3 regions of the Staphylococcus ursi genome follow, and region 1 is predicted to be linked to each of the others. Evidence: riboswitches for the same ligand, from Rfam matches in the RefSeq annotation. Region 1 holds a riboswitch; each other region holds the start of a gene.
What was found. A riboswitch is a leader RNA that binds a small molecule or an ion and turns the genes downstream of it on or off. The one in region 1 is predicted to bind thiamine pyrophosphate.

Region 1 (10,826 bases):
TGTAGATCAATTGTTAAAAGAGGGCGTTAAGGAAAATCAAATCGTCGTATTAAGCAAAGATAAACTTAACACAGATCGCTTTCATGATTCTCAAATTCAACATAAAACAACAACTGGTACGATTAGTGAGAAATTCATGCACTTTTTCATTGGCGAGGATGGCGAAGAAGCTGCGTTAACAAAATTTGGTTTCTCTAACGAACAAAAAGAAGATCTTAAACAAGACATTTTAAATAACAAAATTGTGGTTATGGTTCAAGAACTGAAATATGGTCAAGATGAATATGAAAAACATAATGCTGCGAACCAAAAACTGCAAGATAAACATGCACCATCTGAACATTACGGCGATATTGAGTAATCATTCATGTGTATCTATAGTCCTTACTACTTCACCCAAGATTTAATTTAACTTTCGTACACGTCATTGTATTGAAAGGATTAGGTCTTGGGTGAAGTATTTATTTCTATAGATTGTGCTTCGTATCTCCCCCATTAATTGTGCTATTTCTCGCTCTATATATGCTATACTATAGCCATTAAGAGAGGTGAAGTGACATGCATTTTGTACATATTCAATCAACCCAAGATCCATGGTATGTCCCAGCATTAGAATTTTATATGGATAAACTAGACCCCCTCGTAACAGAAGACGAGTCTGTATTTGAACAATCCTTAAAAACCGAAAAAACACAATATGATTTCGTATTTCTCGTAGGTATAGAAAACGATGAGGTCGTAAGTTTTGCGACAGCGCATTACGAAGCAACGACGAATGTGGGTTTTTTAGTCTATCTCTTGAGTCAGCCCGGTGACAATTGTGAGCAGTACCTTAAAGCGATACTTGAACAAATCGAAAAAGATGTGAATCAAATTTCTAATCAACTCCATGGCCGAGATGTGAATTTCTTCATGTTCGAGTCGACATTTGAATCACCCAACGTGGACACTGAAACGGCTGATAAAATTGCATTCCGTCGTCGCTTTTTATTGCAACAAGGTTATGAAAAACAAAACGATATTGCTTATTTACAACCTTCATTAGATCGCAATGGCAAACCAGTACCTATGGCGTTGTATATTAAAGCGAATATTCCTCTAACGAAAGATATTTACGGTACGAGTATTAAATCTGCCTATATTATTAAATATGTTTTTGCGAACCGTATTCCAAGACATGTGATTTATCCATTACTCGTTAAAATGGATTTGCGCAAAGAACCTTATGCCTAAACCCTTGAAATCAACCGTTAAAGCCGTTACAATGGTAAAGAGGTAAGACTGACGGGTCACTGAACGCACACTACCGACAGTCTAAAAACATGAGGGAAAGGACCTAATGGCATATGCTAACAAAAGAATTTGCTCAACGATCTGAGCTTAGTGAAAAACAAGTCCGTAAAATCGTCCAACATCTTGAAGAACGCGGCTATCATTTAAACAAGACTGAATATCGTGGACGTGAAGCGACAGACTTTAAAGAAGAAGATATCGAACTCTTCCAAGAAATTGCTGAACGTGTCGCACAAACGAATAGTTACGATCTTGCTTTCGAAGCGCTCGAAAAAGAAAAAGACTTTTTACAGGTCATCGTTAAAGAAAACGATCAACAATTACCTGCTGACCAACAAGTGCCACAATTGATTCAAGAGTTGCGCCACGAAATCAATCAAATGCGTGAAGAACGTCAAATGTTAGGTCAAATGGTCTCACAAGTGCATCAACAACAAGAAGAACTTAAAGCATTACATCAACAGTTACATACACAGTTGGAAACGAGCAACAAGTCGCTTGAAGCTTTGACTACTGCACAACAGCAACAAACTGAGCAACTGTCAAAAACGCAAGAAACGATTGAAACCCAAACGAAAGAGCATCAAGAGCTTGCGGAAACGATTCACCGCAATGAGAAAAAAGGGTTCTTCCAACGTTTATTTGGTGGCTAAGCAACATTGATGATAGGCTAAGAATTGTAAAAGTTTCGATTTAACGTCCGTTTAAGTAATACTAATGAATGATCAACAAAAAAACATAAGCTAGGGGTGCTCGAGGTGAGCTGAGAAAGATGGTATCTTAACTCTTTGAACCTGACGTGGTTAGAACCAACGAAGGGAAGCGCAATATGACGACGAAATAGTCTCAAGATGAATGGTGAGTAGTCACATTATTTCAATCATATACGCTTTCCTCTTGCATCCTTTTATGCAGGAGGTCTTTTTTTATGAAACAAACGATAATTATTGGTGCAGGTGTCATGGGATTGTCTATTGCACGCCAACTCGATTCCAAACATCGTCATATCCGTATCATTGATCGCTCCACCCCACGAATGAACGCATCTTATGCTGCAGGTGGTATGTTAGGCGCACAAAATGAATTTTTTGAAGATACCCCACTTTATCGACTTGCAATGAAAAGCCGTGCGATGATGCCTGAATTAGCTCAAACCCTGGAGCGCGAAACGGGGATTCATATCGAATATCAACAGCATGGACTCATCAAAGTCGCTTCTCAACCCCAAGATGTCCAAGCAGTCCGTCAACAGTTCGAATTTTTACACCATCATGACCACACCGTCACCCAACTGTCGACGCAACAATTAACACAACGGTTCCCCCATCTCAATCCATCACAAAGTGCCGCGTTCAAAATTCAAGACGACGGCCAAATTAATGCGAATCTCTACACACAAGCGCTCATTGCTTCGGTCATGCAACGTTCCCATATCGAATTGATGACCCATACGGAGGTTCACGCGTTGCAGCGCCATCATCATCGATACCGTGTTGAGACGTCAAAAGGCATATTCGAAGCTGACGAGCTCATTATTGCAGCTGGCGCATGGAGTGGCGCATTGCTTCAACAATTAGGTTTCGAATTACCAACGCATCCTGTTAAAGGTGACGTCAAATTGATTGCGTCTGATTACGACGGCTTAAAAGAAACGATTTTTAATATGAACGGTTGTTACATCGTCCCAAAACTGCCGAATCGCTTCTTAATAGGCGCAACATCCGATTATGATTGTTGGGACACTGAAAACAATGACGACAACCTTGCGTGGCTTGAGCACGAAAGTTTGAACATGATTCCCGCATTACGGTCACACCATGTCATTAAAACTTGGACGGGGATTCGCCCCATTACAGAGAATGAAATACCTATTATGGGGAAAATCGCACCTCAACTTTTCGTGACGACAGGGCATTATCGTAATGGTATTTTACTGTCACCGATTGCTGGACAACTGATGGCACAACTCGTTGATGAGGATAGTGAAGCCCAACATCAGCTCGCTCCATTTACACCTAAAATTAAGCAAATATAAAAAATATATCTTGATTTTATGTTTCCTTACCATTATCCTATTATAGAAGTCGGAATTAAAAAGGAAGCGTATTTATGTCTATTTTTTTAGTGATTATTAATTTAATTATTTTTCTTATTGCGTTAATAAGCCTATGGGTCATGGCTAAAAAGCACGTCAAATTTCCCAAACGCGTGTTCTTTGCACTTGGCCTAGGTATCCTATTAGGCTTGCTACTCCACCTTGTTTATGGTGTTGAAGGCACGGTCACGTCTCAAACAACGGATTGGGTCGGCTTAATTGGGAATGGCTACATTTCATTGCTACAAATGATTGTCATCCCACTTATTTTTGTTTCTATCGTCGCAGCATTTACGAAAATTGAAATTGGAGAAAAGTTTGCTAAAGTCGGCAGCTTCATCTTCATGTTTCTTATTGGTACCGTAACGATTGCAGCGATTATCGGTATTATCTATGCAATCGCATTCAATTTAGATGCCTCTAGTATTGACTTAGGTCAGGCAGAAAATGCTCGTAGCGCCGAAATTGCTGATAAAGCGAAAGAGCTTACTGCGACAACATTACCAACACAAATTTTAGAATTGTTACCATCAAATCCATTTTTAGATTTCACTGGTGCACGTGCAACTTCTACTATTGCAGTCGTGATTTTTGCCGCATTTGTAGGTTTTGCATTTTTACGTGTCGCACGCAAACAACCTGAAAATGGTCAAACTTTAAAACGCGGTATCGATGCCATTTACGCACTTGTAATGGCTATCGTAACATTTGTTTTGCGCCTTACTCCTTATGGGATTTTAGCGATTATGATTAACACGATTGCGACGAGTGATTTTGCTGCGATTTGGACACTCGGTAAATTCGTCATTGCGTCTTATGCAGCACTCATTACAATGTACATCATTCACTTAATCATTTTGGCCATCATTGGTGTCAATCCAGTACAGTATGTGAAGAAAACAGCCGAAGTGATTTTATTCGCATTCACTTCACGTTCAAGTGCCGGTACATTGCCATTAAACGTTCAAGCGCAAACGAATCGCTTAGGTGTGCCTCAAGCTATCGCAAACTTCTCTGGTTCATTTGGGCTATCTATTGGACAAAATGGTTGTGCTGGGATTTACCCTGCCATGCTTGCGATAATGGTTGCACCTGTCGCGGGCGTTGAAGTGAATCTACAGTTTATCGTGACAGTAATCGTTGTTGTAGTCTTAAGTTCATTCGGTGTAGCAGGAGTAGGTGGCGGTGCAACATTCGCTTCAATCCTTGTATTATCTGCACTGAACTTGCCGGTCGGTCTTGCGGGTGTCTTAATTTCAGTCGAACCACTGATCGATATGGGGCGTACAGCACTTAATGTGAATGACTCTATCTTAGCGGGTACAGGTACTGCCAAACTGACAAAACAACTCGATGAAGATATTTTCCATTCAAATCATATGGACGAACTAACAGCACAACACTAAGCAACACAATAGTTACAAAACAGTATATACGGATGAACTTGCTCTCTTCCTACGATTTATTAGCTCTAGGATTGTCTTGATGGATTCGCTTTCCCAGGGGACTTGCCTCAACTAGCCAACGCTTAATCAAACTGTTACATAAGTGAAGCGTTGGCGGATTTTCGGCTGCGTCTGATTCCTCGGGAGTCTCACCCATCTTGACAATTTCCCTTTACAAAGTCATAGGACGAGGGCAACTTTGTACATCGATGTGATTTAACTTGATTTTGATTTCGTCGTTAATTGCTTGCTTTATTGTAAATTATATTAAAGTGCACATTTCATACATACTGAAACTTAATTTTCGTAGACAGTCTATAAAGGCAATCACATATGTATATAAAAATAATCAAAGAGACAGAAGGCAAGTTCGCTGTGATACTCCATTTCTTTCCAGCTAACATTAATGCCCCTATCTCTTTAACTTACATTTATTGTACTGTTTCTAATTCGCTGCTGTGACATTTTAGTGCATCGACTTGAATAATCTCGTCGCATCGTTGGGCAAGTGCTAAATCATGAGTGGCGATAATGAGCATTCGTCTTTCATCTACCATTTCAAACAAGAGTTCCACCACTTTTTGCCCGTTCGCGTCATCTAAAGAGCCAGTCGGTTCATCTGCTAAAATCAAGCGCGGTTGTTTGAGCAATAAACGCGCTAATGCTACCCGCTGTTGCTCACCCCCACTTAATGTCGCAACTTTACGCTTGCCTTCAATGTCAAGACCCACTTTTTGCAAACTATGTGTCTTTAATTGTTTCTTTCCTGATTTAGAACCTTTTTTAAAAGCCAGTGCCATATCGAGGTTTTGATTAATCGTCATAGATTCAACAAGACCATAATTTTGAAATACATAGCCGAGGACATCACGATAAAAACGAAAATCAGCTTTCAATAGTTTTTGGTCGAGTCGCACTTCACCTTTTTTTAACGTTTCAAAACCTGCAATGGTATTCAGCAAAGTCGATTTCCCCGAGCCACTACGCCCCACAAAGGCATACGACTTGCCCGGCTCGAATTTTAGATTCACATTGTCAAAAATCTTACGCTTCCCTTTTTGTATCGTTATATCTTTCAATTCAATCATTCTTTAACACTCACCTTTTTAGGCCATTTCGAAAGATCTTTAATATAATCGATATGAAAAACGTACGTCCCTTTGTGAAGCACTTTAACATGATCAAAATTGGCGTCATATCCCCCGAAATTTAAACGATATTTAAGAGGTTCACCTGATTCGTCATACGCTTGAATATCCACATATGTTTGTGTTCTCAATGGCACTACTGCATAAGAGGTCTCTTTTTTAAGAAAGGGATTAAAATAATCGACATAGGGAATACGTGCAAAAGCTAAAAATAACCCCACTGCCACTACAATAATAGCAAACGCAGCCAAAATAAATTTCTTCACTACCTACACCTCCCTAATTAATACATTAAATTGTTTTTCTAAATAATGGATGTAAACCCATTGAATGAAGAATTGAAACAGTAAAATAATGGCAAATATCCATATAACGTTGCTATTTTCGGTCATATTAAATAAGACGGCACCAATAACAGCAGTAAACAAACTATTCGCTACAACATATTTTTGATAATTTTGCCAACGCTTAAAGCCAAACATTTTTCGCATGAGCAACCATTGGCGATGCTGTTCAAAGTAATGTAACACATCTAATAACGTGACGATGAATAATACTGATATCGCAAGCCCACTAGAAAAGCTATATACAATCCATTGTGTTTGTGCTTCTCGATACTTTTTAATCACATTATCTTTATAGTTCGTTACACCTTGCACGTCATCCTTCAAATTAAAACGGTCGATATTACGAATGATATTTTCATAATTTTTAAAGATAAAAGTACCTTGTGATAAAGTGGCGTAATAGAAATCATCCGTTAAATCTGTGGCGTTTAACATCATAATTGCGGGTGACTTCAAATAAGCTGTAGACAAACCTGTCCGTACATCAAAGGCGTAAATTTGGTATGGATTGTCCAACTGTGTCACTTTTACTTTTGTATTGGTAGCTGAATTTGGAAGTTGAAAGTCTACCCATTCTTGAAAATCATCACGTATAGATGAGGCTTTTGTTTTTGCCTGAGGAGGTAAATACAACTCTACCTGCCCATCTTGATCTTCCAAACGTGGTAAATCTTGTAATTGTGACTTAAAATAGTCTACAAAGTTTTGATTAACAAACAGCACGTTCCCATTCTCTGGTACAAAATTCGTTTCGCTTGGCTGAGCTAGCACATTTTGGCGCATCAGTAATGCTTGTTCATGTTGCTCACTATATACTATCATTTGATGAAAGCGCTTTGCGAAATCTCTTTTTTCATTTATACTGCGCCGTATTGGTTTCAATTCAACCGTATAATAATCGTCTAATTTGCCCCACCATGCTTCTGTCTCTTGAATTTTTTCTAACTTTTTTAACTGATTAAAGTTAGGCAATACAAGAAGCGTAAGTAAAACTAGCATACTTAACTTAGATACATGATTGATAAAGTGTAATAATCGATACGGTTTAAGGCCTTTAATCATTAATGGTACATTCATGTTTACAAGTAAAATATAAGATAGCAAAGAACTTATGAATAAAATCATCCAAAACCATATGTCCGCTAAGATAAGATGACTGATAAAATATCGAAGTTGTCCATCCAAGCCTAACCATTTCAGCAGTCCAATTGAGAAGAGGCTGACACCCATCGCTAAAAGTAACCATCTCGCCACTATTTTCTTAATATTCAGAAAAAATATGTTGTAAAAACGGTAACCGTGTAAACGCATCGTCGCATAGGTTTTAAAATTTTTACTTCGATCATGCAAATGGTAAAGTACATATATGATTAGCAATGTTACAAAAGGGAGTAGGACGCCTCGATTAATGAGTACATCGATATAAATCATCCATCGCTTTATCGGAACAACAGCTACTTTAAGCCCAACACTTTCTAAAGCTGCTTTGATTTGATGGGGATTTGCGACACTATCCAATATGAAATAATCCCCACGTACATCCCGCTTCATCAAGTCATCATGGGTTAACTGTTGATAGCTATATGACGTATTCATTGGCGTGATTGTGTGATGATTCGCTTTTTTATTGAAAGTATAGATGGCCTTATCAACTTGCCCCTTTTTATGATCCATGATCACTTTAAAAATCGCAATATCTAAATCTTTCGCAACCTTTTCAAAACGATCAAAAACTTCTGCTTTCGAATATTGATAATCCCAACCTTCTACTTGAATGGCCGCTTGGCTCCCGGTAAGTATTTCACTATCTTCTTCATACAACAATACCATTAAAAATAGACTTATTAGCATGAGTGTAAACACATCTAATAAGTGTTTCATCCATTTCATGACTCACCCCCTAAAATTCTGGTAATTATAATACACTATAATATGCTTCATTATGCCACCACCATCTCTTCTCCGCTGACGCCTGAGCTTCTACTCCAGGTTTAGTAGATCCACTCTCTGATCTATATCTTCCTATTGCTGTGGAAGTGTGATACTTTTCATTATGACTATAATATGACCATACGTATTTACTTCCCACGCCATAGTTCCATATTCCACCTTCTGCATGAATACTTTCTGCACTCACTAAACTTGTTGCACAATAAAAACGACTAATAATCCTGTTGCAAGTGTACTTAAAAATTTCTTTTTCATAATTGCTTCCTCTTTTTCAATAGAATTATACCTATATTATATTTTTAAACAACTATATTTACAACATCATTATATTACTTTTAACAACTAGTAGGTAATATATTGCAATTAATTTATAATAGGTAACTAAAGTGAGCAAAAAAATACTCATTTTATACAAAAAATCTCCCTAATCAATTATCTAGATTAAAGAGATACGTTTTTTAACTAAAACCACTCAAAGGTTAAAGGGCTTTATTATTTTTGGTACGATACGTTTTCTTACTTGCAAAAACTTGTTCTTTTTACTTTTTTGAGGGAATAAGATTGCCAAAAAGGGTGAGACTCCCGAGGGATTAGACGCAGCCGAAAATCCGCCAACGCTTCAATGATGTATCAGTTTGATCAAGCGTTGGCTAGTTGAGGCAAGTCCCCTGGGAAAGCGAACCCTTTAAGGCAATCTTAAATTTAACATACATACTCAAAAGTAAAGCAGGCAAGTTCAGCAAACTTAGCTCTGTCAAAAAAATCTTAGCCCTTTCACCCCTATTTCTTATTAAATCCTGACATTTGCAACCAATCATTCATCTCTAATCGTTGCTTACTACTCATAAAGCCGGCAATTTGATCAGACCATGTTTCATCACGTTTGCCTTGTGTGCGTTCTTGATAATATTGAGAAACAGTTTGATCATAAGCTTCAATTTGTTCAGACAATTCAGTGTCGTCTTCGTTGTACGTATCCACGTGAAAAACGTGCGATAATGGTAGACGTGGTTTAGGTGCGCCATTTTCGTCATCTGCCGGCTCTCCAATCGCCATACCGAATAAAGGGAAGACGTGTTCAGGTAAGTTTAAAATTTCGCGTACGCGTTGGACATCGTTCCGTAACGAACCAAGATATACAATACCATAGCCCATATCTTCAGCCGTTAATGCAATATTTTGAGCCGCTAATGCCGCGTCAATTGTACCGACTAATAACCCTTCAGCCGATTCAAAGCTCGCTTCCATGTCCGCTTTCATTTTTTTGTTTATCAATTGGTGACGATGGTAATCAATCACGTAAACGAGCAAGTACCCATTTTCAACGACATAAGGTTGGCCTGATACTTCCCTGAGCGCTTCTTTCTTTTCAATAGATTCTACTCCAATAAATGATGTCGTTTGTAAAAAACTCGACGTCGATGCCATTTGCCCGGCTTCGATTAATTTTTCTATTATATCTCGATCAATCGGTGTTTGCTTAAACTTTCGAACTGAATGGTGACGTTTCGCCAAATCATACACATATTCTGACATAAAAACACTCCTTACATTCTTTTCTTAATCGTAACACTTAGCACCGTATAACGCATGGTTCTTGCATTATACGTAGCCATCACACTCACTCTTCATTAAATAGACGATCATCGCTTCTATATAACAACATCTTTGAAAGGTTTTCTATTTTACGTTTTAATTGAGAATGAAAGCATATAAATGATATTCAAATCTTTTACCAATTAACTTATTTCCGTTTTTATTTCCAATGTATCGTCTACTTTGTTATCTTTACTACAATGAAAAAAATAATGCGTATCAATCATCAAATGTGACCGAATTGTGATCAAAAGGTGGTGTTTTTACTGTATTTAACCTTTATTGCACCTATTACATCAAAATCGCTATTAATAATGAAAGCGTTTAACTTCAAAGTGGATAAAAATCGTTTGTATTTATTTGACGTAACGATTGTTCCATGTCATAATACTACTTGAGATTAGAATTATTATTAATAAGGAATTATCACAAAGTAAAAACAAGTTCTAATCCAAATAATAATGATTCATATAAATAGGAGGATTTTGATTATGTCATTAATCGGTAAACAAATTGAGGAATTTTCAGCACAAGCATACAATGCAAAAACAGATGAATTTATTGAAGTGACACACGAAGATTTAAAAGGTAACTGGAGTGTTGTCGTATTCTACCCTGCAGATTTCTCATTCGTATGTCCAACTGAATTAGAAGATGTACAAAATCATTACGAAAAATTACAAGAGTTAGGTACAAACGTATTCTCTGTTTCTACAGATACTCACTTTGTACATAAAGCATGGCACGATCATTCAGATGCCATCAGCAAATTACAATATACAATGATTGGTGATCCTTCCCAAGCGATTACACGTCAATTTGATGTATTAGATGAAATTTCAGGTCTTGCACAACGCGGTACTTTCATCATTGACCCAGACGGTGTTGTTCAAGCAGCAGAAATTAATGCAGACGGTATCGGCCGTGACGCAAGCACACTTGTACACAAAAT
Region 2 (10,826 bases), 980 kb from region 1:
CGTCAGCATAAATTGTAATTTCTGCGTCTTTACCCACACCTAAGCTCATAACACCCATGATAGATTTTAAGTTAACTTTTTTACTGTTATACTCTAATTGAATATCTGAATCGAATTTTGAAGCTGTTTGAACAAGCATTGTTGCAGGACGTGCGTGAATACCTGTTTCGTCAATAATTACATATGATTGTTGTTCCATCTGTCATCTTACTCCTTCTACTTCTAGATTTACTAGCATAAATTATATTTAACTTCGCTACATAGCATTACATTACCAAATTCTATATTTAAATTCAATTCGTAAATGCCCCGACATCTCGATTTTGAACGCCATTGATAGTGCTTTGTGAAATTTTTTACATGCTATAATAATGATTTTACTACATTTTCGCATTTTTGAATATGGTCTTTACCGACTTTAACCATAAAATAATAACTAATGGACGCTGAAACGGCTTGTCCTACAATCGGGAACCAACGTGTCTGTTTCGCAGCAGTTCTCTTAGCTACATCACGTACTAAAACTTTCAACAATCCACTCGACACTTTTTTACCAATTAATTGACTGCCTTGAATACCGGCCGCCATCAATATACGGTTTTTCATGTCATCACTCATTTGGTTCACTTGTTGATGATCTAAGCCGTAAATTTTGTTCACATCATCAATGACGTCGCGCATTAATTTCATGTCCATCCCAAAATCAAATCCCGGTATAGGAACAACGGTTGCACCTGAAGATAACAGCGCCTTCTTTCTCACAATCGCTTCTGCACGTTCACGTCTTACACGTATCTCTTGTTCTGTCGTCGGTAGCACATCTTTTCGATCAATCGTTTCAATATCTAGTACTTTATTGCCTAACGTTTCAGAAATTTTTCTTTTAAAATTCATCTTCCATACTCACCTCATTATAAAAAGTCTTAACCTTTATACCCTTTTCAAACAGTTTCTACTACTTTATTGTAATAAAAATCACTTTTAAATACTTCGAAGGTTTATAGTGCGGATGTGTTTTAAAATCTTTTGGCAAGCCCATAACTTCATTCATTTCATATGTAAGACCTTGCTTTTCAATCGTTTGTTTCACCATATTTTTAAATGCCTTTAGCGTATAGGCACTATGATTGGTACTCAACACGAGACTACCACCTGGGTTCAAAATACTGAGTGCGCCTTCAATTAACTTGTCATAGTCTTTTGTCACAGAAAATGTTTTCTTTTTATTGCGCGCAAAACTTGGCGGATCAATGACAATCGTATCGTAACGTAAGTCGTGTCGCAGCGCGTATTTGTAGTAATCAAACGTATCCATCACGTAAATATGTTGTGATTTAGGGTCGATACCATTCAAACCAAAGTTCTCTTCAGTTAACTGACGTGAACGATTGGCCAAATCAACACTTGTCGTCTGACTTCCGCCTGTAGCTGCGATGACTGAAAAAGCACCTGTATAGCTGAATAAATTGAGCAATTGACGTCCTTCAGCATAATAATCTCTAATTTTTTTGCGCACTTCTTTTTGGTCTAAGAAAATCCCCGTCATCGGACCATCGTCAAGATGCACATTGTAAAACGTGAAATTCTCTTCAACGACAATCGGAAATTCAGGTGCTATCCCATCTACAAGGCCGCCTTCAATGGATTGATGTTTAAAACGCGTTTTTTCATAAATAGAGGTAAAATCAAAAATATTTTTAATCGCGCTCACAATCTGTTGACGAAAACGATAAATGCCCTCTGAGTACCATTGAATTAATAAGTGACCATCATAGTTGTCAATCGTGAGACCACCCACGCCATCACCTTCACCATTAAATAAGCGAAATGCATTGGTGCCTTCAATTTGATAGTAATACTGACGGACTTCTAGTGCTTGCGCGAACAGTTGCTCAAAAAATGCTTGATCAATCGCTTCATCTTCTTGATACGTCAATACCCAACCTAATCCTTTATGTTGACGCCCTACATAACAAGTCGCGATATAGACTTGTGTTGGAGCCAACAGATGAAAGACATCACCTTCTTCTAATTGATCATACTGAAATAAATCCTCTTCCTCCACAAGTGGGTACTGGTTGAAATATTTTTCTTCTTTACCTTTATTTAAAATAGCTGTCTTCATTTTATCAGCCTTTCTTTTCATATCATTATTCTGATTTTAACACGGATGATTTCACAATGATATCTTTCACCAAAACACTCATTATAAAAAGGACTAGGAAATGGTCTCCCTAGCCCTTTTAAAGTCATTCATTATTAATGCTTTTTAACTTGTATGTCCACAGGCTGTCTCAATTGTAAGACGAACGCCACAATTGCTGGTACTAACATTAATACGAGAATTGGCGTAATGAAAATTGATAATAATAGTCCGTGGATCAAAATCACAATATATTCCGTTAGCAATTTGAAGAATAAAATACTAATCATGAAAAGTTGTAAATAATCACACTTACCTCTTAACATCCTTACAACTGTTGTAAAAATAAAGACAATCGCAACAATGAGTAATAAAAGTAAGCTAACCCATTCGTACACGTATTGTGTTTGAGATAATTGCCAGTCCCCTGACATAAATAACGCATTACGGTTATTGAACTCTAGTAATATAAAGAATAACAGAATCACGCCACAAGCAATCATGACGTAATTGCGGTTCAACCATTTAGGCCTCATTTTAAGGAACGATGGAATGTCATCTTCCTCTAATTTAGCCCATGAAAACCATTTTTTGGCAAGTGTTTCACGTTTTTGGCGTAACTTCTCTAAATCAATACTACGGCGTGTACGTTGTGAAATACCATGTGTGAATTCGGCCGTACGATCTTGAAAGTCTTTGAAATGGTTTTTAGAAGTATTCGTAAATTGATACTTTTTACTTCTTGAATACGCATTCGCTTCACCAGTGATTTCTTCCTCAGACACTGGTAATGAACGACGTAAAAAGAGGAAATTCCATACTGCCATTTGTCCAATCAACCATAAAACTACAAAAAATGTATTAATACTCAGAACGTCAATCGAAGCTACATCTTTCGCTTCAATACGGGCATAGAGCGCAATTTGTGTAATGATATAACAAAGCCCATAACTGAATATAATCCATAAATAATGTTCTTTACGGTGCAATGGATTTAATTCGTCTTTGTATGCGATATAACCAATATGTACAAGAAAAGGAATAATAAATATAAATGCAATCCAACCATAAACTTGAGACATAAAAATTAATGTTAATACGAAGAAAATAATGCCCACTAATAAAAATAATATTGAAATGTCATAATCAAATCGTGTTGTATTCGTTAATGTCCGACCAATAAAAATCATTAAAATTCCAAACAATAAAATGACAATACCGCTCGCAAGTGGGATGTCACCAATGTATTGACTCATGACGCGAATGATTTCATTAAAGAATGCCATAATAAAATCCCACAAATTGTCGATATTTGTACTCGGTTGTTTGCCTGACTTAAACTGTTGAATGAGTGGAATATTAATAAAAATAATGATGCTTAATAAAATTGAAAGCACACCGATAATATAGCTATAAATCACTTCGGTGTATTTGTTTAACAAAAACATCCTCTCACCTCAAAGCTATTATATACGAACTCTTGTCACCTGTCTTTATATTTCAAAAATATCAGTCTTCAGAATGACCTATCCATTTAATACATAATACCATAAGGATTTATTTTTATTTTTATTTTCAAATATCTTAATTATCCATGAGTTGTTTTTACATCGTAATGATGCGTTAAGTATATCAAAATTCATTTATTTTTATACGAGAACAGAAGCTAAAATTTTTAATGTTGCATTTACTTATTTCATTCATATTTCTCTATATAGCTAGGCGCACGATATGTCAAAGTCTCATTTCTATATAGGTCTAATGTTTAAGTTGTGCACATAAAGGCTATAGTAGTGATACAAACAATTTGAAAGGTAGGCGTTGGAAATGGCTGAAAAAGATATTAAAAAAGCTGCAGAACAAGCGAAAGATAAAGAGAAAGAGTTGAAAGATAAAACTGAAGATGCTAAAGATGGTGCAGAGAAAACGAAAGATGATATTCAAAAAACGTTTGAGTAATCTTTAGTTTTTGTTTGATGTGTGAGGAATGGGCTGATTGTGGCCTGTTCCTTTTTATTTTTAAAACATTGGGATATCATTTGTTTTGTTAAATGTTTCCTCTTACCCTACAAATTGACGAACTTGCTCTCGTTTTCCCAAGGACTTGACGCAACTCAATTTGGCTTGATTGGAGTGTTCACGAAATGGAAGCCAACTTGGATTTTCGGGAGCAGTACAGAAATCTCATGTATTACAAAGATTTCGTCGTACTGCCCCCCCCGCAAAGCTGACTAGACTTCTCAAAAGCATGAGCATTGAGAAGTCAGACAGCTACTGCGTTAAACAGTGATCTCTGTTAATAATCAGAAACCACATTTAAGCCTTTGATTTATCCCTCGGGAGTCTCGAGCTGTTCTTACAATCTTTCGTGAGTGTTCTTAATTGTGAGAGTGAAATGTTTTAAATTCAATACTTCCTCATTTCACCATGATGTCTTATCAATATCAAAATCAATTACCATTGTTAAAGTAACCTCTCACCTTTTCTTCTTTAAGGTTGGAGGTCGCTGAGTGTCAATAGGTGTTCACCAGCTTTAGTACATCGTTTTACTGATAAATTGAAATGCCCATCCTCATACGTACACTTCAAGTCATCCCTACTCAACTGCCCACCTAATCCTAATCCTCATAGTGCATTGTTCTAAAAGTCATTTGGGTGTCATACTGTTGTCTTGATTGTGACTGCTATGTTGATGCTCGCCTTGACTGTTCATTTTTCCAATATATATACATTTTTAATGGTTTGTAGATTTACAAATATTTAGTCAGCACTCGTTTGAAACCTTGACTTTTCAATGTTCTAGGTGTACATTGACATTATCAATTAAATACGCACACTAGGGGTGTGAAAGCTGAGATGAGGTGTCACCTCAAACCCTTTGAACCTGAACTAGATGATACTAGCGTAGGAAAGTGTTTTGTTATGATATGTATATTGAGCGATGGACTTTGTATGTCACTCCAATAGCATATCCATATATTAATGAGCACATGATGCGCCTATCTTTGGTTTAAGAGATATGCGTATTTTTTTAATTTTTGGGAGGAGTTTAGATATGAAAAAAGGCTTAACGTTGTCAGACATCCTCGTCACTGTACTCGTATCAGTGATATTTGCAGTGATTTATAATTTATGGTGGGCTGTCACGAATACTTTACAGCCATTAGGTTTACATCTTGATCAATTGATGTATGGTATGTGGTTTAGCGCTGCAGTCGTTGCATATCTCATTATTCCTAAAATGGGTATTGCATTGTTAGCTGAATTTGCTGCAGGTGCTGGTGAAACCATTTTAATGGGACGTTTTGATATCCCTACAATTATTTACGCTTTACTCCAAGGTTTGGCGTGTGAGATTATTTTTGCGATTTTCCGCTACAAATCACGTGCTTTTATGGTAGCTGTGCTTGCAGGTATGGCAGCTGCAATCATTAGCTTACCTATCGACTGGTACTATGGTTACTTAAATGAAGTCGCGACTTGGAACTTAGTTCTACTGATTGCTTTTCGTATTATCAGTGGTGCTGTATTAGCCGGTGTTTTCCCATACTTACTCGTTAAGGCATTGGATCAAACTGGTGTAACGAAACTGTTTCGTCCTGCTTCAAAAGACGATTACGATGCATTATAAGGGTGACTTACTGTGTTAAAAGTTAAAAATTTACGTTTAAAATACCCGAGTGCAGATTATAAAATTTTTGACGGGATTGACGTAGAAATCAAAGACAAAGAAAAAGTGCTTTTACTTGGGCCATCTGGTTCAGGTAAAAGTACGTTACTCAATGTGTTAAGTGGCATTGTGCCGAACTTAATTGATTTACCAATGAAATATGATACATTAGAAATCGCTGAAAATTCGGGTGTCATTTTCCAAGACCCAGATTCGCAGTTTTGTATGCCACAAGTAAATGAAGAATTGGCATTTATATTAGAAAACCAACAAATTCCGCGTCACGATATGGACGGCCGTATTCATGAAGCTTTAAACTATGTCGGTCTGGATGTGAATCCGAAGCAACGTATTCATCAATTGAGTGGCGGCATGAAACAAAAATTAGCGATTGCGGGAACGTTACTCCAGGGCGCAGATACATTGTTTCTTGACGAACCGACTGCGATGTTAGATGTAGAAGCGACAGAAAATTTATGGAATCTACTGAAGGATTTGTGGGAGGACAAGACCGTACTGATTGTCGAACATAAGGTGGAACATATTTGGCAACATGTCGATCGTGTCATACTGATGAATCATCATGGCCACATTGTGCAACAAGGCACGCCTGAATATATTATGTCGCATTACGAAGCATTATTAAGTGAATATGGCGTGTGGCATCCAAAAGCGTGGTCGCATGCACCTATGCCCCAACATCCCGTCCAATCTACTGCTCAAAATTTTCATTTTTCATTCGAACAAGGCGCTATACAAAGGGTCCGTCGTACATTATATGAAGTGGACGCATTACAAATTGGACCAGGAGAATGGATTACACTAACAGGGAAAAATGGTTCAGGTAAGACATCGCTGTTAGAGTCGATGATGCAATTGATACGTTATAAGGGGAACATGCGTTACGCCGGGCAGAAATTAACTAAAATTAAAGATGCAGCGCAACATATGTTTTTAGTGTATCAAAATCCTGAACTGCAATTTATACAAAATAGTGTGTTTGATGAAATATGGGTCAATTATCATCATATGGATCCTGAGCATGCGAAAGCGAAAACTGCGGAAATGTTAGCGTTGCTTGATTTGGAGCATGTGTCGAGTCAACACCCATTTGAATTATCTATGGGTCAAAAGCGTCGACTGAGTGTCGCTACCGCATTAAGTACCAATGCAGATATGATTTTATTAGATGAACCGACATTTGGCTTAGACAGTCATAACACGTTTAAATTAATTGAATTGTTCCAAAGTCGAATTGCGCAAGGTCAGACGATTTTAATGGTCACGCACGATGCACATATTATTGAACGTTACCCTACTCGTCGGATAGAAGTCAAAGATGGCAAACTCTATGAAGTCGAGGAGGTGCGCACATGATTGAATCTTGGAAAACACGTCACACGTTCATGGATGATGTGAATATCGTAACCAAATTATTGTTAGGCGTCTCACTCTTCTTCTTCATTATTTTCGTTCATCATTTTGACGTGATGATTTATCTTGCGACATTGATGCTCATTTTTATGTTACTCGTTGCAGGGACACAGTGGAAAGTCGTCTTGACGTTCACATTACTCGCAACATTTTTCGCCCTCACCTCCTCATTATTCATGATATTTTACGGTGATGGGCAACATGAGTTATTAAAATTCGGCTTCGTTAACATCACGACGGAAAGTCTTGTGCGTGGGCTCCATCTCTCATTCCGGACGATGACTGTGAGTTATTTTGGATTGTCTATTGCCTTTACGTCACAAGTCATCATGATTTTTTACAGCTTGATGCAGCATTTAAAAGTGAAACCGAAAATTGCTTATGCTTTTATGGCGGCATTTCGTATGATTCCAATCATGTTAGAATCACTTTTCCAACTACGCAACGCCTTAAAAATGCGCTATCAAATGATTGATAACCGCAACTATTCAGGCTTCAAACGTCTGAAACATTTATTAATTCCATTGCTCAGTCAAAACATTAGAAAAGCGCATCGCCTATCAGTAGCTATGGAGAAAAAAGGATTTAAAGATGGACCACGGACTTATTATTATCATGTCCCTTTTAGTTATAAAGACTTGATTCTAATTGTTCTCACTGTGGTCATCGTCATATTAGCATTTACATTCGCACAAGTGTTACCAATAACTGGGATTACTGATGCACGCTAACCGAACTCAGATTTTGCGTTTTCATGATCTCGACGATGTGAAAAGGCAGGTCTAGATTTCCTTTTTAACTTTCCCGTTTATTTCCATCTGCAAAGGAAATCGTTTCCCTTTATTGATTTTTGATAGTCAATAAAGGGATTTTTATATTCAACTAAAAAGCGTAAAACCTTGGTGATTTCACCAGTAAGATTTTACGCTTTTTAATGTTCTTTCAATATTAATTTGCTTTAATCGCTTTGTGTGCAATGTCTTGACGATAGAATAAACCGTCACTTTCTATTTTTTCGACACGTTTATAGGCCGCTTGTTGTGCAGCTTCGATTGTTGCACCTTCGCCAATCGCTAAAATAACACGTCCACCTGATGTCACATAGTTTTCACCATCATGTGTTAAACCACTGACAAAGTAAGCACCTGGTTCATCTTCAAAACCTTTTACAGTTGCGCCTTTTTCGTATGCACCTGGATACCCTTTTGAAGCGAGCATGACGCCAACTACCGCATCCGCTTTCCACTTCATGTTGATTGGTGCTTTTTCATCTAATTCAATGATGTGTGCCATGAGATCACTTTCTAAACGTGTCAATAACACTTGTGCTTCAGGATCACCAAAACGTGCATTAAATTCAATGACTTTCGGCCCTTCTTTCGTTAAAATCGCACCGATGTATAATAAACCGAAGAAATCGTGCCCTTCTGCTTGCATCGCTTTGGCAATCGGTTGCGCAATTTTGTCATTCGCTTCATCTAGGACACTTTGATTCATATGTGGCACGGGACAGTACGCACCCATACCGCCTGTGTTCGGTCCTTTATCTTGATCGTACGCACGCTTATGATCTTGGGCAATCGTATCGAATGGGACAGCATAATCGCCATTGACAAATGTCATGAGTGAAAATTCTTCCCCTTCTAAAAACTGTTCGAATACAACTTTGCTGTTCGCTTCCGGATATAATGTTTCTACTGCTTCTCGTGCTTGTTCGCGTGTTTCAGCAATGATGACCCCTTTACCTGCTGCGAGTCCGTCTTTTTTCAATACAATCGGCAATTCACACGTTTCAATATACGCCAGTGCCTCATCTTTTTGGTCGATTTCTTGGTATGCTGCAGTTGGAATATTATATTTTGCCATGAGACGTTTCGCAAATGATTTTGAGCCTTCGATTTGAGCCGCATCTTGGTTCGGACCAAATACTTTAATGTGTACCGCTCTTAATGCATCAGCTAAGCCTTCTGTCAACGGTTGTTCAGGTCCAATCACGACCCATTTCACATCATGTGCTTGTGCAAATGCGACGATTGCTTCATGATCTGATTCTGCAATTTCACCATGTACCTCTGCAACATTGCTCATTGCAGCATTGCCTGGAATCGCATAAACTTGTGAAACTAATGACGATTGATTTAATTTGTGTGCGAGTACGTGTTCACGTCCCCCGCCACCGACAACTAATACGTGCATATTCGACATCCTCCTCATTAATGTTTAAAGTGACGCATGCCTGTTGTCACCATAGCAATACCATAGCGATTCGCCATGTCAATAGACTCTTGATCTTTAATCGAGCCACCTGGTTGAATGATTGCTTTAATGCCTGCTTGTGCTGCCGTTTCGACCGTGTCGCCCATTGGGAAGAAGCCATCTGATGCTAAGACAACATTGTCATTCATTTCAATCGCACGATCAATCGCAATTTTAGCTGAGCCTACACGGTTCATTTGGCCTGCACCGATACCGACTGTTTGTTTGTCATTCGCAAGGACAATCGCATTACTTTTAACAGATTTCACAACTTTCCAACCTAATAACAATGCCTCCCATTGTTCCTTCGTCGGTTCCACATCTGTCACGACTCTCATGTCAGCTTGTGCCACATCAAAACGGTCTTTATCTTGAACTAAATACCCCCCTGAAACCGATACAAATTCTGTTGCATCTACTTCTTCAGTCATTTCAATTTCTAGTAAACGAATATTTTTCTTCTGTTGTAAAATATCTAAAGCGGCTTGTTCGAATTTTGGTGCAATGACGACTTCTAAAAAAATCGCGTGTAAGTCTTCTGCTAGTTCAGCTGTGACTGGACGGTTTAATGCGACGATACCACCGAAAATAGATTGGCTGTCCGCTTCATAGGCATGTGTGTACGCTGCATGAATGTGGTCACCTGTACCTACACCACATGGATTCATATGTTTCACAGCGACCGCTGCAGGTTGCTCGAATTGTTTCACTAAACTTAATGCCGCATCTGCATCTTTAATATTGTTGTAGCTCAGTTGTTTACCGTGTAATTGTGTCGCGCCCGCAACCGTATTTTTCGCTGTAGACGTACGAATAAACTGCGCAGATTGTTGTGGGTTTTCACCGTAACGTAATTGTTCGAGTTGTTGACCAAAAAATTGTGTAATTGCTTGATCGTATTCAAATGTATGTTGGAACACTTTAATCATTAATGACTTGCGGAATGCTTCATCTAAAGTACCGTTTTGAATACGTCGAATCACTTCATCATAGTCTGTTGGGTCAACAATAGTTGTGACATGTTTGAAGTTTTTCGCAGCTGCACGTAACATTGTTGGACCACCGATATCAATGTTTTCAATCGCGTCCATTTCAGTGACGTCTGGGTTTTTCACCGTTTCTTTAAATGGGTATAAATTCACAACGACCATATCGATTAAATCAATATTTTGACCTTTTAATTGCTCAAGATGTTCTGGTTTATCACGATCTGCTAAAATACCGCCATGAACAGCTGGATGTAATGTTTTCACACGACCGTCCATAATTTCTTCAAATTGTGTCAGTTCAGAAACCGATGTCACTTTCACACCTGCCTCGTCA
Region 3 (10,826 bases), 850 kb from region 1:
TTAATCTTCATCTTTACCATTATTTTTATGGAAAGAAGAAGTGCGAGTTCTATATGGGCTTGGATTTTTGTATTGGGATTATTCCCGCTTATTGGCTTTATATTATATTTATTATTTGGTAGACAAATACAACGAAAAACTATTTTTAAACTCGAACAACGAGATCGTATCGGATTAGACTCTATCGTCAATGAACAACTCACTGCTCTTAAAAATGGCGAGTTTGAAGTTGACAACCCTCATATTCAAAACTATAGCCGTATGATTCAAATGTTGCTTTATAATAATTCAGCATACTATACAAACAATAATGAAATTGAATTACTCACAGACGGCAAGCAAAAGTTTAATCGTTTAAAAGAAGATATTCGCCAAGCGGAAAAATATGTTCATATTCAATATTATATTTTTCGCCATGATACCCTTGGTAAAAGTTTGTTAAATCTATTAGAAGAAAAACTTGAACAAGGTGTCGAAGTGAAAATGTTATATGATGATATGGGCTCTCGTGCATTAACATTGCGTGATTTTAAACGCTTTAAGCAAAAAGGCGGTCATGTAGAATCTTTCTTCCCTTCTAAGTTACCGCTTATCAATTTACGTATGAACAATCGTAATCACCGAAAAATCGTCATTATAGACGGTCAAATTGGTTACGTTGGCGGCTTTAATGTAGGTAATGAATATCTCGGTTTATCTAAAAAGTTTGGATATTGGCGTGATACACATCTACGTATTCAAGGTAATGCTGTAAGCGCGTTACAGTTACGTTTCATTTTAGATTGGAACTCTCAATCGCACCGCGACAACATTACATATAGTAGCCAGTATTTTCCAAAACCTAAACAAACGAACAATGGAAATATAGGGGTACAAATTGCCTCAAGTGGTCCCGATGAATTTTGGGAACAAGTGAAATACGGATATTTAAAAATGATTTCGATGGCAAAAAATGATATTTATATTCAAACACCTTATTTTGTACCTGATGAAGCGTTTATGGATGCGCTCAAAATTGCTGCTTTAGGTGGCGTCAATGTCAACATTATGATTCCATCTAAACCTGATCACCCATTCGTTTACTGGGCCACATTCAAGAACGTAGCCAGTTTAATCGAAGCCGGCGCACGTGTTTATCTTTATGATAACGGCTTTTTACATGCGAAAACATTAACTATTGATGATGAAATTACGAGTGTAGGTACAACAAATATGGATAATCGTAGCTTTACTTTGAATTTTGAAGTGAATGCATTTGTATATAATGAAAAATTAGCGAGAGAAGTACGCGAAAGTTTTGAAGAAGATTTAAAAGTATGTAGCGAATTGACGAAAGAACGCTATGCACAACGTAGCTTATGGATTAAATTTAAAGAATCCGTCAGTCAGCTGCTCTCCCCTATTTTATAAGTTAAGGAATGACATAACGAAATGAAACAACACCCTATCCAAGCAGCAGAAAAATATATGAGAAAGGCACATCAGCATGATAGCAGCGGACATGACATCGCGCATGTGTTACGTGTTAGAAATCTCGCCGTTGAAATCGCACATCATTATCCGTCAGCTGACCATTACCATATCGAAATGGCATCTCTCCTTCATGACACTGTTGATGACAAATTAGCAGACCCCCAAAGTGCCCGTCAAACATTGTTGGCATTTTTAGACGAACAAGGGGTGTCATCGATTGATCAAGAAGCCATTTTTTACATTATCGACCATATGCGCTTTCGAAAAACTAAAGCAGTGGGCACACTCAAAACAATTGAAGCACAAATTGTCCAAGATGCTGACAGACTCGATGCAATCGGTGCTATTGGCATTGCACGTACATTCCAATTTGCTGGTCACTTTAATGAGCCAATGTGGACCGGCACACACTGTTTAACCGAAATGCAACAACTGTCAGATATAGACTCGGTACCACCATCAGCAATCAAACACTTCTTTGAAAAGTTACTCAAATTAAAAGATTTAATGAATACACCTGTGGCCATAGACATGGCGCAACAACGTCATAACTTTTTAGAGCAGTTCTTACAACAGTTCTTCGATGAGTGGGACATTGAAAATAGAACACATTAAAGAGGGCCTCAATACGAGACCCTCTTTTTAATATTCGATATGTTGCTATTTCTTTTTATTCTTTTTACTCACGACTTGTGTGTTCTTACCTGTTTTGTTGCCATTTTTTTCTGCTTCAAACTTTTTAATTAATGGCGCAACTTCTTCTTTTGCTTTTTTACCATATACGACATTAGCAATATAAGTTTGAACTACAAGGAATGCCGCCGATACTAACCAATATAAACCTAACGCCGCCGCAGAGCTGAATGAAATCCACACAATCATAATGGGTGAGATAATCATCATCATATAACCCATTTGACGTTGTTCTTGAGGCATATTAAAACTTGACACATATGCTTGGATGAAGTAAAGTACACCCGCAATGATTGTAATCCAAATATCCGGTTTATCTAAATGGAACCATAAGAAATCTGAATACTTCGTGATACCGCCACCAGACGGATATTTTAAGACGAAGAATAATCCCATGATGATTGGCATTTGAAGTATAAGCGGTAAACAGCCTAACATACTTGCCATTGGATTCATGTTGTATTTTTTGTATACTTGCATCATTTCTTGGTTCGCTGCCATTTTGTCTTCTTGTGTACGTGCGCGTTTTACTTTTTCTTGCGCTTCTGTAATTTCAGGTTTCGCAATTTTCATTTTTTCACGCATCATGTGCATGTTTTTATAGTTTGATAACATGAAAGGTAATAAGACGATACGTACAACCAATACGATGATAATAATCGCTAAACCATAGTTATTATTTAAATGATCCCCTAACCAGTGAATCAATCTGTCCATTGGTTGAACAAACGTATTAAAAAAGAATCCGTCTCGATTACTCGGCTTACTATAGTCACAACCCGCTAGAAGTAAAACTACACCTGCAAGCATTGTCATTAACGCTTTGTTCTTCATTTTTCCACCTCTAATGATATATTCACATAAATGATATTTTATCATAGAAATAGACAAGGTGGAAATATATTCCGACATAAATTGAACTTTATTTAAAATATTGCAAGTAACGTTTCACAGATTTTTCAATATCTGTACTATGTGTAATTGAAGAAATCGTCGCAATGCCATCAGCTCCGTTTTTAAGAAGCGGTGCAACATTTTCTTCTGTAATCCCACCAATAGCGACCATCGGAATATTTTCATCATATTCTCTCATACGTCGAATTAAACGGATGCCACCTGGTTTACTTGCATCAAGCTTAGAACTTGTTTCATAAACAGGTCCAACACCAATATAATCGACGTTTGTGAGGTCAGATTGATCGTATTCTTCAAAACTACCGACGCTGAGACCGATAATTTTATCTTCTAATAAATGTTGAAATGACTGTACTTTCGCATCTTCTTGGCCGACATGTATCCCATCCGCATCGACTTCAATAGCTAAGTCAACATCATCATTGACAATGAATGGCACGTGATAATGGCGACACAAATCTCTTAAACGAACGGCCATTGCTGTTTTCTCCTCACCTTGTAAAGATGAAGGGCCTTTTTCACGAAATTGATACATCGTAATACCCGCTTCTAACGCTTCTTTTAAAATGCCATCTAAGCTACCTTGTTTAACATCTTGTGTACCTGCAATAAAATACACACGTAACTGTTTTCGATTAAATGTCATTTTCACTCACTTCTCTCTTTTTAATCTCCATTAAATAGGACTCAGCTAATGTTTGATTTAATGCATCGATAAAAGCGACTAAAAATGTACCTGGTAAATCTGCACCCTCACGTAATTCAGCTTGTTCTGCTGAAATGTTATAGTATGAAACGGCTTCAATGAGTGGGTCGATAGATGGCTTTGTTTCACCTAATAGAAAACTGGCAACCACTGCGCCTAATAAACAACCAGCTCCTGTAATTTTTGTCAACAACGGAGAACCATTTGATAAGATGACCACTTTCCCATCTTGTAAAATGACATCATCTTTACCTGAGACGACAATAGCGGTTTGATACTTTTCGTAAGCTTGATGTGCAATGCTGACAACATCAATATCAGAAGCACTATCTGTACCTTTCATCGTCGTCGCTGTATCAACTAATGTCATCATTTCCGATGCGTTGCCTTTAATGACAGACACATCAATTTCTTCTAAAAAGCGTTGACAAAAATCTTTACGGAATTGCGAAGCACCCACTGCGACAGGGTCAAAAACGATAGGTACACCCATTTGATTCGCAGTCTTGGCAATAGCTAGCATGTCCTCACTATTTCTCGCTGTTAACGTACCAATATTGATTAATAATCCTTGTGTTACTTTGAAAAAATCTTCTGCTTCTTCTGGGGCTTCACTCATCGCTGGACTTGCACCCATACTCAACAAACCGTTGGCAGTAAAGTTTTTAACGACATCATTCGTATAACAAACGACAAGGGGTTGTTGCTTTCTGACTTCTGCTAAATAATTCATGTTAATCCCACCCATTTAATTTTTCATATGCAAAGTGATTCACTGGACCTCGACCTTTACCAATTTCTGGTGTGTGTTGAATCGCTAATGAAATGTATTTTTTTGCTTTGGCTACCGCGTCATAAACTGTTTTTCCTTTAGCTAATTCTGCTGTAATGACGGCTGAAAATGTGCAACCCGTGCCGTGTGTATGTTGAGTTGGAAAACGCTCGCTTTTAAACTCATAATGACCATCTTGCGTAAATAAATGATCGATGGCATCTCCTTCTAGATGGCCACCTTTAATAATGACCCCTTTTGAACCAATATCATGAATAAAAAAACGGCCAACTTGATGGATTTTTTCAACCGAATCGATTGTGACACCAGCGATTTCTTCAGCTTCTGGGACATTAGGTGTTGCCACATCTGCATAAGGTAACAGTGTTTCTTTAAGACGGTTACGCACTTTTTGATCCATTAAAGAATCACCACTTTTAGCGACCATGACTGGGTCAATCACATATGGGATATTAATCTTTTTCAAATATGATGCAATCACTTCCATCATTTCTGGCGTCGGAATCATACCTGTCTTCAACGCATGCGGCATTTCGTCATTAAAGACACTGTCTAATTGCTCTTCTAACCAACTTGCTTCTAAATTATGAATATGTTGCACACCCATTGAATTTTGAGCCACGATACTTGTCACTGCAGCCATGCCATAGACACCACAAGAATGAAAAGATTTCAAGTCTGCCATTGCTCCTGCACCACCACTTGGATCTGTACCTGCAATCGTTAGCGCAATTTTTGGTTTTTCCATCATTTCTCTCCTCCAAATTCCCATTTTTCAAGTTGATAAGCCATATTGAAAAAGTTTCGTTCATGAACCGTGCTTTGTAGAAAGTTTTGTCTCAATTGTTGTTGAACACTTTCGGAACTCGCTTCTGCATATGAGTCAAGCCAACGATCAATATAGGACAACAGCGTATCCATTTCTCTATTGTAAAAATCGAACCATGCTTTTAATGGATGATCGGCTTCAAAGTGATGATTTTCAATCGCCATTTTACCTATTTGTTGATACACATAAGGACACGGTGCCATTGCAGCAAGCGTATAAGCAACATTGTCAAAAGCATACGCGTTATAATACATATGTTTAATATAATGGTCGGCAGATGGATACCAATCCCCTTGTTGAATGATGCTTTGATAATCTTCACCGATATAGTCCGCTAAAATATGATGGGCCTCTACCTCTCCAGAACTCGCAAACTGAATTTGTTCTGTTAAAAATTGAATCTCATCTTTCGTATCCACTTTAGGTATAAGCAGCGCATATATTTTAGCAAATTCATTTAAATAACGTGAATCTGCGCGTAAATAATGTTTAACTGCTTCTGTAGCAATATTCCCTTTAAGCATGCCTTGTATAAAACCATCTTGATAAATTTGTTCAATCATTGGTTGTGCTTCTTGTTTAATTTGTTCAGAAAAACGCATCTTCATTCTCCTTTAATATGAAAAAAGACTACCTTGAAAGTAGCCTTGTTCACACATTTGAAGCATGCGTGTCCACGTGCTACTTCCCTACGTTGGTTTCATCCAAATCAGGTTCTGAGGGTCTGAATATCCATTCATCTCAGCCATAAATCGGCACCCCTAGTAGTCCTTCATTTTTTTAGTTATCTTTAATGTATCAGAAACCTAACACAAGTTCAATTATGTAAAAGCACTAAACAAATTGCAAAATATATGTATAGTTTAACAAAACAAATGACTCTATTAGATTATTTTACATTTCTTATGAATCATTCGTTAAATATCAATAAGAATAAAAGTGGTGATTGGCCACTAAATACAATGCACGTATTTAATAGCCAATACACCTCATTTTAAGGTTGATAGATAGACAATTTTGGTAGCAGGTTGTATACCAAATATCATTAGAGCTCAAGTCAATATGTTGAAGATAAAAGTAATGGTGTGAGATAAATCGAATTATTTCAATCGGAGAATATACTTTGAGAAGGGTTGATAAAAGTTGGTGGGATTATCAAATATTGGAAAAACTTTGCTTGTTGCTTTGCTATTCATCGTTGAACTCATCTTTGTTTGACTCTATCGTTACTGTACCAATTGGAGAGATTTGTGAAACGAGTAATTCTGTAGCATAACGTTTTTCATCATTATGGATGTAACGTCTGGTTTGGATTTGCCCGCTTATGGCTACAGTTGTCCCCTCATGGATGTTTTCATGAATTTGAAGAGCAATGTTACCGAACGCTTTACAATTTAAGTAATCAGTGATGGGCTTTTGGTTTTTACTTAAATACTCTCGCGTGACAGCAACGGTAAAGGTAACAAAGTAACTCTCTTCTTTTTCGTAAAAACTGGGCGGGCGGTTAATGATACCTACTGCTTGAAAATGGTTAATGTTGTTCACCTCCTGTACCCGTAATATAAACCTTTCAATGTGAAATGACAAAATGCAAATTCCCATAAAATTAAAGTATGCATCGAGGTGTATTTAAGCCTAATCGAGAATTATTTTAAAAATTGCGTTATAATGAAAAGTACCATAGAAATTTCGTAAAGTTTTTAAATGATATGGGGGTGGCTCCAATGAAGACGTTTAAAGCTGTTCGTTTTCAGATCGTTTCTGAAAATAGTAGCGTGGCTGAATATGAACTTCTAGACGGTGTAATTATTAATAAAGAAAATAGTGGTACGGGTTGGGTGTTAGAAATAGTTATTTCAGATATACATCAAGAACAGATGCAAGCGTACATGGAGGCAGAAGCACTTTTAGATATTCGTGTCGTTATTACGCGACCGTCTAATGATCCTGCGCTGTTTGATGCGACAATCAAGCACATTACACCTTTAAATGGCAGTATTTCAGTTGTATTTGAGTGTCATATTTATACATTGCGACAAGTTTATGCGGAAAATTTATTAGAACAACTTGTCAATGAAGGCATGCAAGGTCAAGAGCTCATCACAACGTTCAATCGCATGATGAAATCTAAACCACGTCTTAAAGATGAACGACAATAATATTTGAAGCATACATACATGTGCTATTATTCCCGCTTTTGAGACACTATAAAATAATTAAACCACCTCATTACGAAGACGAGGTGGTTTTAATGTATGATTTACGCATTTGGATCTTGTAATGCAAAAGTTAATTCGCAACTACATGCAATTTGACCATCAACGGTTGCTTTTGCAGTACCTTTACCAATTGGCCCTTTAATTTTTGTAATTTCAACTTCTAACACTAAAGTATCCCCAGGCACCACTTGCTTTTTGAAGCGACATTTATCAATCCCTGCAAATAAAGCCAATTTCCCTTTGTTTTCTTCACTATTTAACATGGCAACTGCGCCTGTTTGTGCCAACGCTTCAGTAATTAAAACACCCGGCATGACAGCATAATCAGGAAAATGTCCTTGGAAAAATGGTTCGTTACCTGATACTTGCTTAATTCCTACACAACGTTGACCCGGTTCGTATTCAACCACTTTATCAATCAATAAAAAAGGTTGTCTGTGCGGGATGATATTTTTAATTTCATTATAATTAAAGATTGTTTCCATTAGTGATGTCCTCCAATTGTTTTGATGATATGTTGCCAGAACCTTAAGTTAAATGTATTCAACACGTTATCATGGTTGATAATAAAGCCTGTCATTAAACCGACTACAAACATAATGATTGCTATAAAAGCAAATAAAGTTAATTTAAAACTGATTGAATCCATTAATGTTTGAAGCCAAGACGTCCATTTAGTCATTAACTCTTTCAATATTTGCACCTAAAGATTTGAGTTTGCCATGAAAATCAACATAGCCACGGTCAAGGTGTTTTAACTCAGTGACAATCGTCTCACCATCAGCAACGAGACCAGCTAAGATCAATGCTGCCGCTGCACGTAAATCAGTCGCTTTCACTTGTGCACCTTGTAACGCACTTTTCCCTTCAATTTTAGCGCTTCGACCTTCAACTGAAATTTGTGCGTTCATACGTTTGAATTCCGCTACATGCATAAAACGGTTTTCAAAAACGGTTTCAGTGACCAGTTTATGCCCTTCAGCTGTGAGGAGTAACGCCATCATTTGAGACTGCATATCTGTTGGGAAACCAGGATGTGGCAATGTTTTAATATCAACAGGCTGTAATTTTTCCGGTGCTGTCACTCGGATGCCCTCTTCTGTATAATCTAATTCGACACCCATTTCTTCTAATTTATATACAAGACTTATCATATGCTCTTTAATCGCACCTTTAACGAGTACATCACCGCGTGTAATAGCTGCTGCAATCATCAACGTTCCGGCTTCAATACGGTCAGGAATGATAGCATGCTTCACACCTTTTAATGATTCAACACCATTAATCATCACTGTATCTGTACCGGCACCTTTCACATCGCCGCCCATTTCATTGATATAGTTCGCTAAATCCACAATTTCTGGCTCTCTCGCAACATTTTCAATAACAGTACGCCCTTTTGCTAACGAAGCCGCCATCATGATGTTTTGTGTTGCACCGACACTTGGAAAATCGAAATGAATTTCATTACCGACAAGTCCTTGAGGGGCTTCTGCATAAATGTAGCCTGCTTCTTGATGAATCTCAGCCCCGAGAGCTTCTAATCCTTTCAAATGTTGCTCGATCGGACGTGAACCAATCGCACATCCTCCTGGTAACGCGACTTTAGCTCTTCCTAAACGCGCCAATAACGGCCCCATTACTAGAATACTCGCTCTCATCTTGCTCACGTATTCATATGGCGCTTCTTCACTTAAATCTTTCGACGCATCGACTGTTACTGATTGTTGCTTTTCATTATATTTAATCTTCGCATTTAATACGCTCAATACATTATTAATAGTTTCCACATCACTTAACGCCGGAACGTTGACAAGTTCACTTTTGCCATCACTTGCTAACAAAGACGCTGTGAGAATCGGCAAAACTGCATTTTTCGCTCCTTCTACTCCGACTTCACCTTTAAGTGTATTTCCACCTTTAACAATAATTCTATCCATCTTATTAATCCTCCACCATGCTTACAGCTCTATTCTATTTTTGCTCTGAAAATGAATCTATCTACCTATAACGTATTAACTTATTTCATTCGCTTTAAACATCTTAACGATTAAAATAAGTATTTAATCTGAGTTGAAAATTGTAATAAATCAATGATAAAATCACTCACGCTTGTGCCAATCACTATTGCCAAAAATATCATAATGACTTGTACTTGTAATGGAAATCCCTTTTTGAAAAACTGGTCTAAACGAACGGCGTTTAATCCCCAATAGGCTACACAAATGCATAAAACATGCATTATAATATGTGCTATCGCAAATTGTCCTAAATAATCCATTAATTGATATTGCTCCTTCACATATAATCTCTTTATTAATTTTACATGATTTAAAGCCCAAATCATACTATAAGCAACTTAAAGAAACACAATTTTTCACATTATAATGCTAAATGACAAGCAATTTACATTTTACTGTCTTTCATAGTTTTTGTATAGAATTTTTGTAAAGCACGCGATATATATTCAGCGTATTAAATGTATGCGCTATTACATAAATAATCGTATTCCTATATTTCGAAGGTCAGCCGATATGTCTGCTTATCATCGTATGCACATCCCACATTTTACTTCATCCTTCAATGTAGCTTCCTTTCATGCAAAGTTCAATAAAGCCAAAAGCTCGGTCTGCCACAAGGGACATACCGAGCTTTTTGATATGCATATGATTATTTATATTTCGCAACTTCGATACGGTTTTCGGCACGCTTTAATGCACGTTCAGCACGTCTTAAATCCGTATCATCATGATTGTCTTCAAGGTAGAAAGTTGCACGTTGTTTCGCTGATTTCGCACGTTCTAAGTCAATATCATCTGCTGACTCTGCTGCTTGAGCTAGAATATTCACTTTTTCGTGACGAATTTCAGCAAACCCTTCTGTTACAGCTATATAATCCGATTTGCCATCTTTAGTCACTTTCACATGACCAATACGTAATGGTGTAACCGTCGGAATGTGACCGTACATCACACCCATCTCGCCTGCTGTCGTTTGTAAGACAACAATTTCGACATTGTCTTCTTTATAAACAGAACCATTAGGAGTGACGATATCTAAGGTTAATGTGTTCATTATCCAAGCCTCCTAATTTGTATTAAACTTCTACACCCATGTCTTTAGCTTTAGCGATCACATCATCAATGCCACCGACTAAACGGAATGCATCTTCAGGAATGTGGTCGTATTTACCATCTA

Region 2: linked by a shared signal. The riboswitch ahead of GZH82_RS03920 (ECF transporter S component) and the one ahead of thiO (glycine oxidase ThiO) in region 1 are both predicted to bind thiamine pyrophosphate.
Region 3: linked by a shared signal. The riboswitch ahead of tenA (thiaminase II) and the one ahead of thiO (glycine oxidase ThiO) in region 1 are both predicted to bind thiamine pyrophosphate.

Annotation. Positions count from the first base shown of each region.
Region 1 is NZ_CP048279.1:2,824,814-2,835,639, forward strand. Features, by position in the region: gene GZH82_RS13435 (general stress protein) at 1-361, shown strand, start outside; gene GZH82_RS13440 (hypothetical protein) at 559-1,233, shown strand; gene GZH82_RS13445 (hypothetical protein) at 1,347-1,946, shown strand; TPP riboswitch at 2,029-2,131, shown strand; gene thiO (glycine oxidase ThiO) at 2,222-3,328, shown strand; gene GZH82_RS13455 (L-cystine transporter) at 3,403-4,794, shown strand; gene GZH82_RS13460 (ATP-binding cassette domain-containing protein) at 5,265-5,921, opposite strand; gene GZH82_RS13465 (YxeA family protein) at 5,918-6,247, opposite strand; gene GZH82_RS13470 (DUF1430 domain-containing protein) at 6,251-8,218, opposite strand; gene GZH82_RS13475 (lactococcin 972 family bacteriocin) at 8,244-8,465, opposite strand; gene nfsA (oxygen-insensitive NADPH nitroreductase) at 9,059-9,814, opposite strand; gene ahpC (alkyl hydroperoxide reductase subunit C) at 10,366-10,826, shown strand, end outside.
Region 2 is NZ_CP048279.1:904,897-915,722, reverse strand. Features, by position in the region: gene GZH82_RS03940 (phosphocarrier protein HPr) at 1-199, opposite strand, end outside; gene GZH82_RS03935 (DUF697 domain-containing protein) at 364-894, opposite strand; gene GZH82_RS03930 (class I SAM-dependent rRNA methyltransferase) at 956-2,125, opposite strand; gene auxA (lipoteichoic acid stability factor AuxA) at 2,260-3,591, opposite strand; gene graF (glycopeptide resistance-associated protein GraF) at 3,971-4,102, shown strand; TPP riboswitch at 4,972-5,071, shown strand; gene GZH82_RS03920 (ECF transporter S component) at 5,199-5,774, shown strand; gene GZH82_RS03915 (ABC transporter ATP-binding protein) at 5,787-7,190, shown strand; gene GZH82_RS03910 (energy-coupling factor transporter transmembrane component T family protein) at 7,187-7,978, shown strand; gene purD (phosphoribosylamine--glycine ligase) at 8,196-9,443, opposite strand; gene purH (bifunctional phosphoribosylaminoimidazolecarboxamide formyltransferase/IMP cyclohydrolase) at 9,461-10,826, opposite strand, start outside.
Region 3 is NZ_CP048279.1:1,975,596-1,986,421, forward strand. Features, by position in the region: gene cls (cardiolipin synthase) at 1-1,410, shown strand, start outside; gene GZH82_RS09185 (HD domain-containing protein) at 1,432-2,088, shown strand; gene yidC (membrane protein insertase YidC) at 2,134-3,000, opposite strand; gene thiE (thiamine phosphate synthase) at 3,089-3,727, opposite strand; gene thiM (hydroxyethylthiazole kinase) at 3,717-4,520, opposite strand; gene thiD (bifunctional hydroxymethylpyrimidine kinase/phosphomethylpyrimidine kinase) at 4,522-5,328, opposite strand; gene tenA (thiaminase II) at 5,328-6,011, opposite strand; TPP riboswitch at 6,079-6,182, opposite strand; gene GZH82_RS09215 (single-stranded DNA-binding protein) at 6,598-6,954, opposite strand; gene GZH82_RS09220 (YwpF-like family protein) at 7,134-7,568, shown strand; gene fabZ (3-hydroxyacyl-ACP dehydratase FabZ) at 7,670-8,113, opposite strand; gene GZH82_RS09230 (DNA-directed RNA polymerase subunit beta) at 8,113-8,310, opposite strand; gene murA (UDP-N-acetylglucosamine 1-carboxyvinyltransferase) at 8,303-9,568, opposite strand; gene GZH82_RS09240 (DUF1146 family protein) at 9,679-9,909, opposite strand; gene GZH82_RS09245 (F0F1 ATP synthase subunit epsilon) at 10,299-10,703, opposite strand; gene atpD (F0F1 ATP synthase subunit beta) at 10,726-10,826, opposite strand, start outside.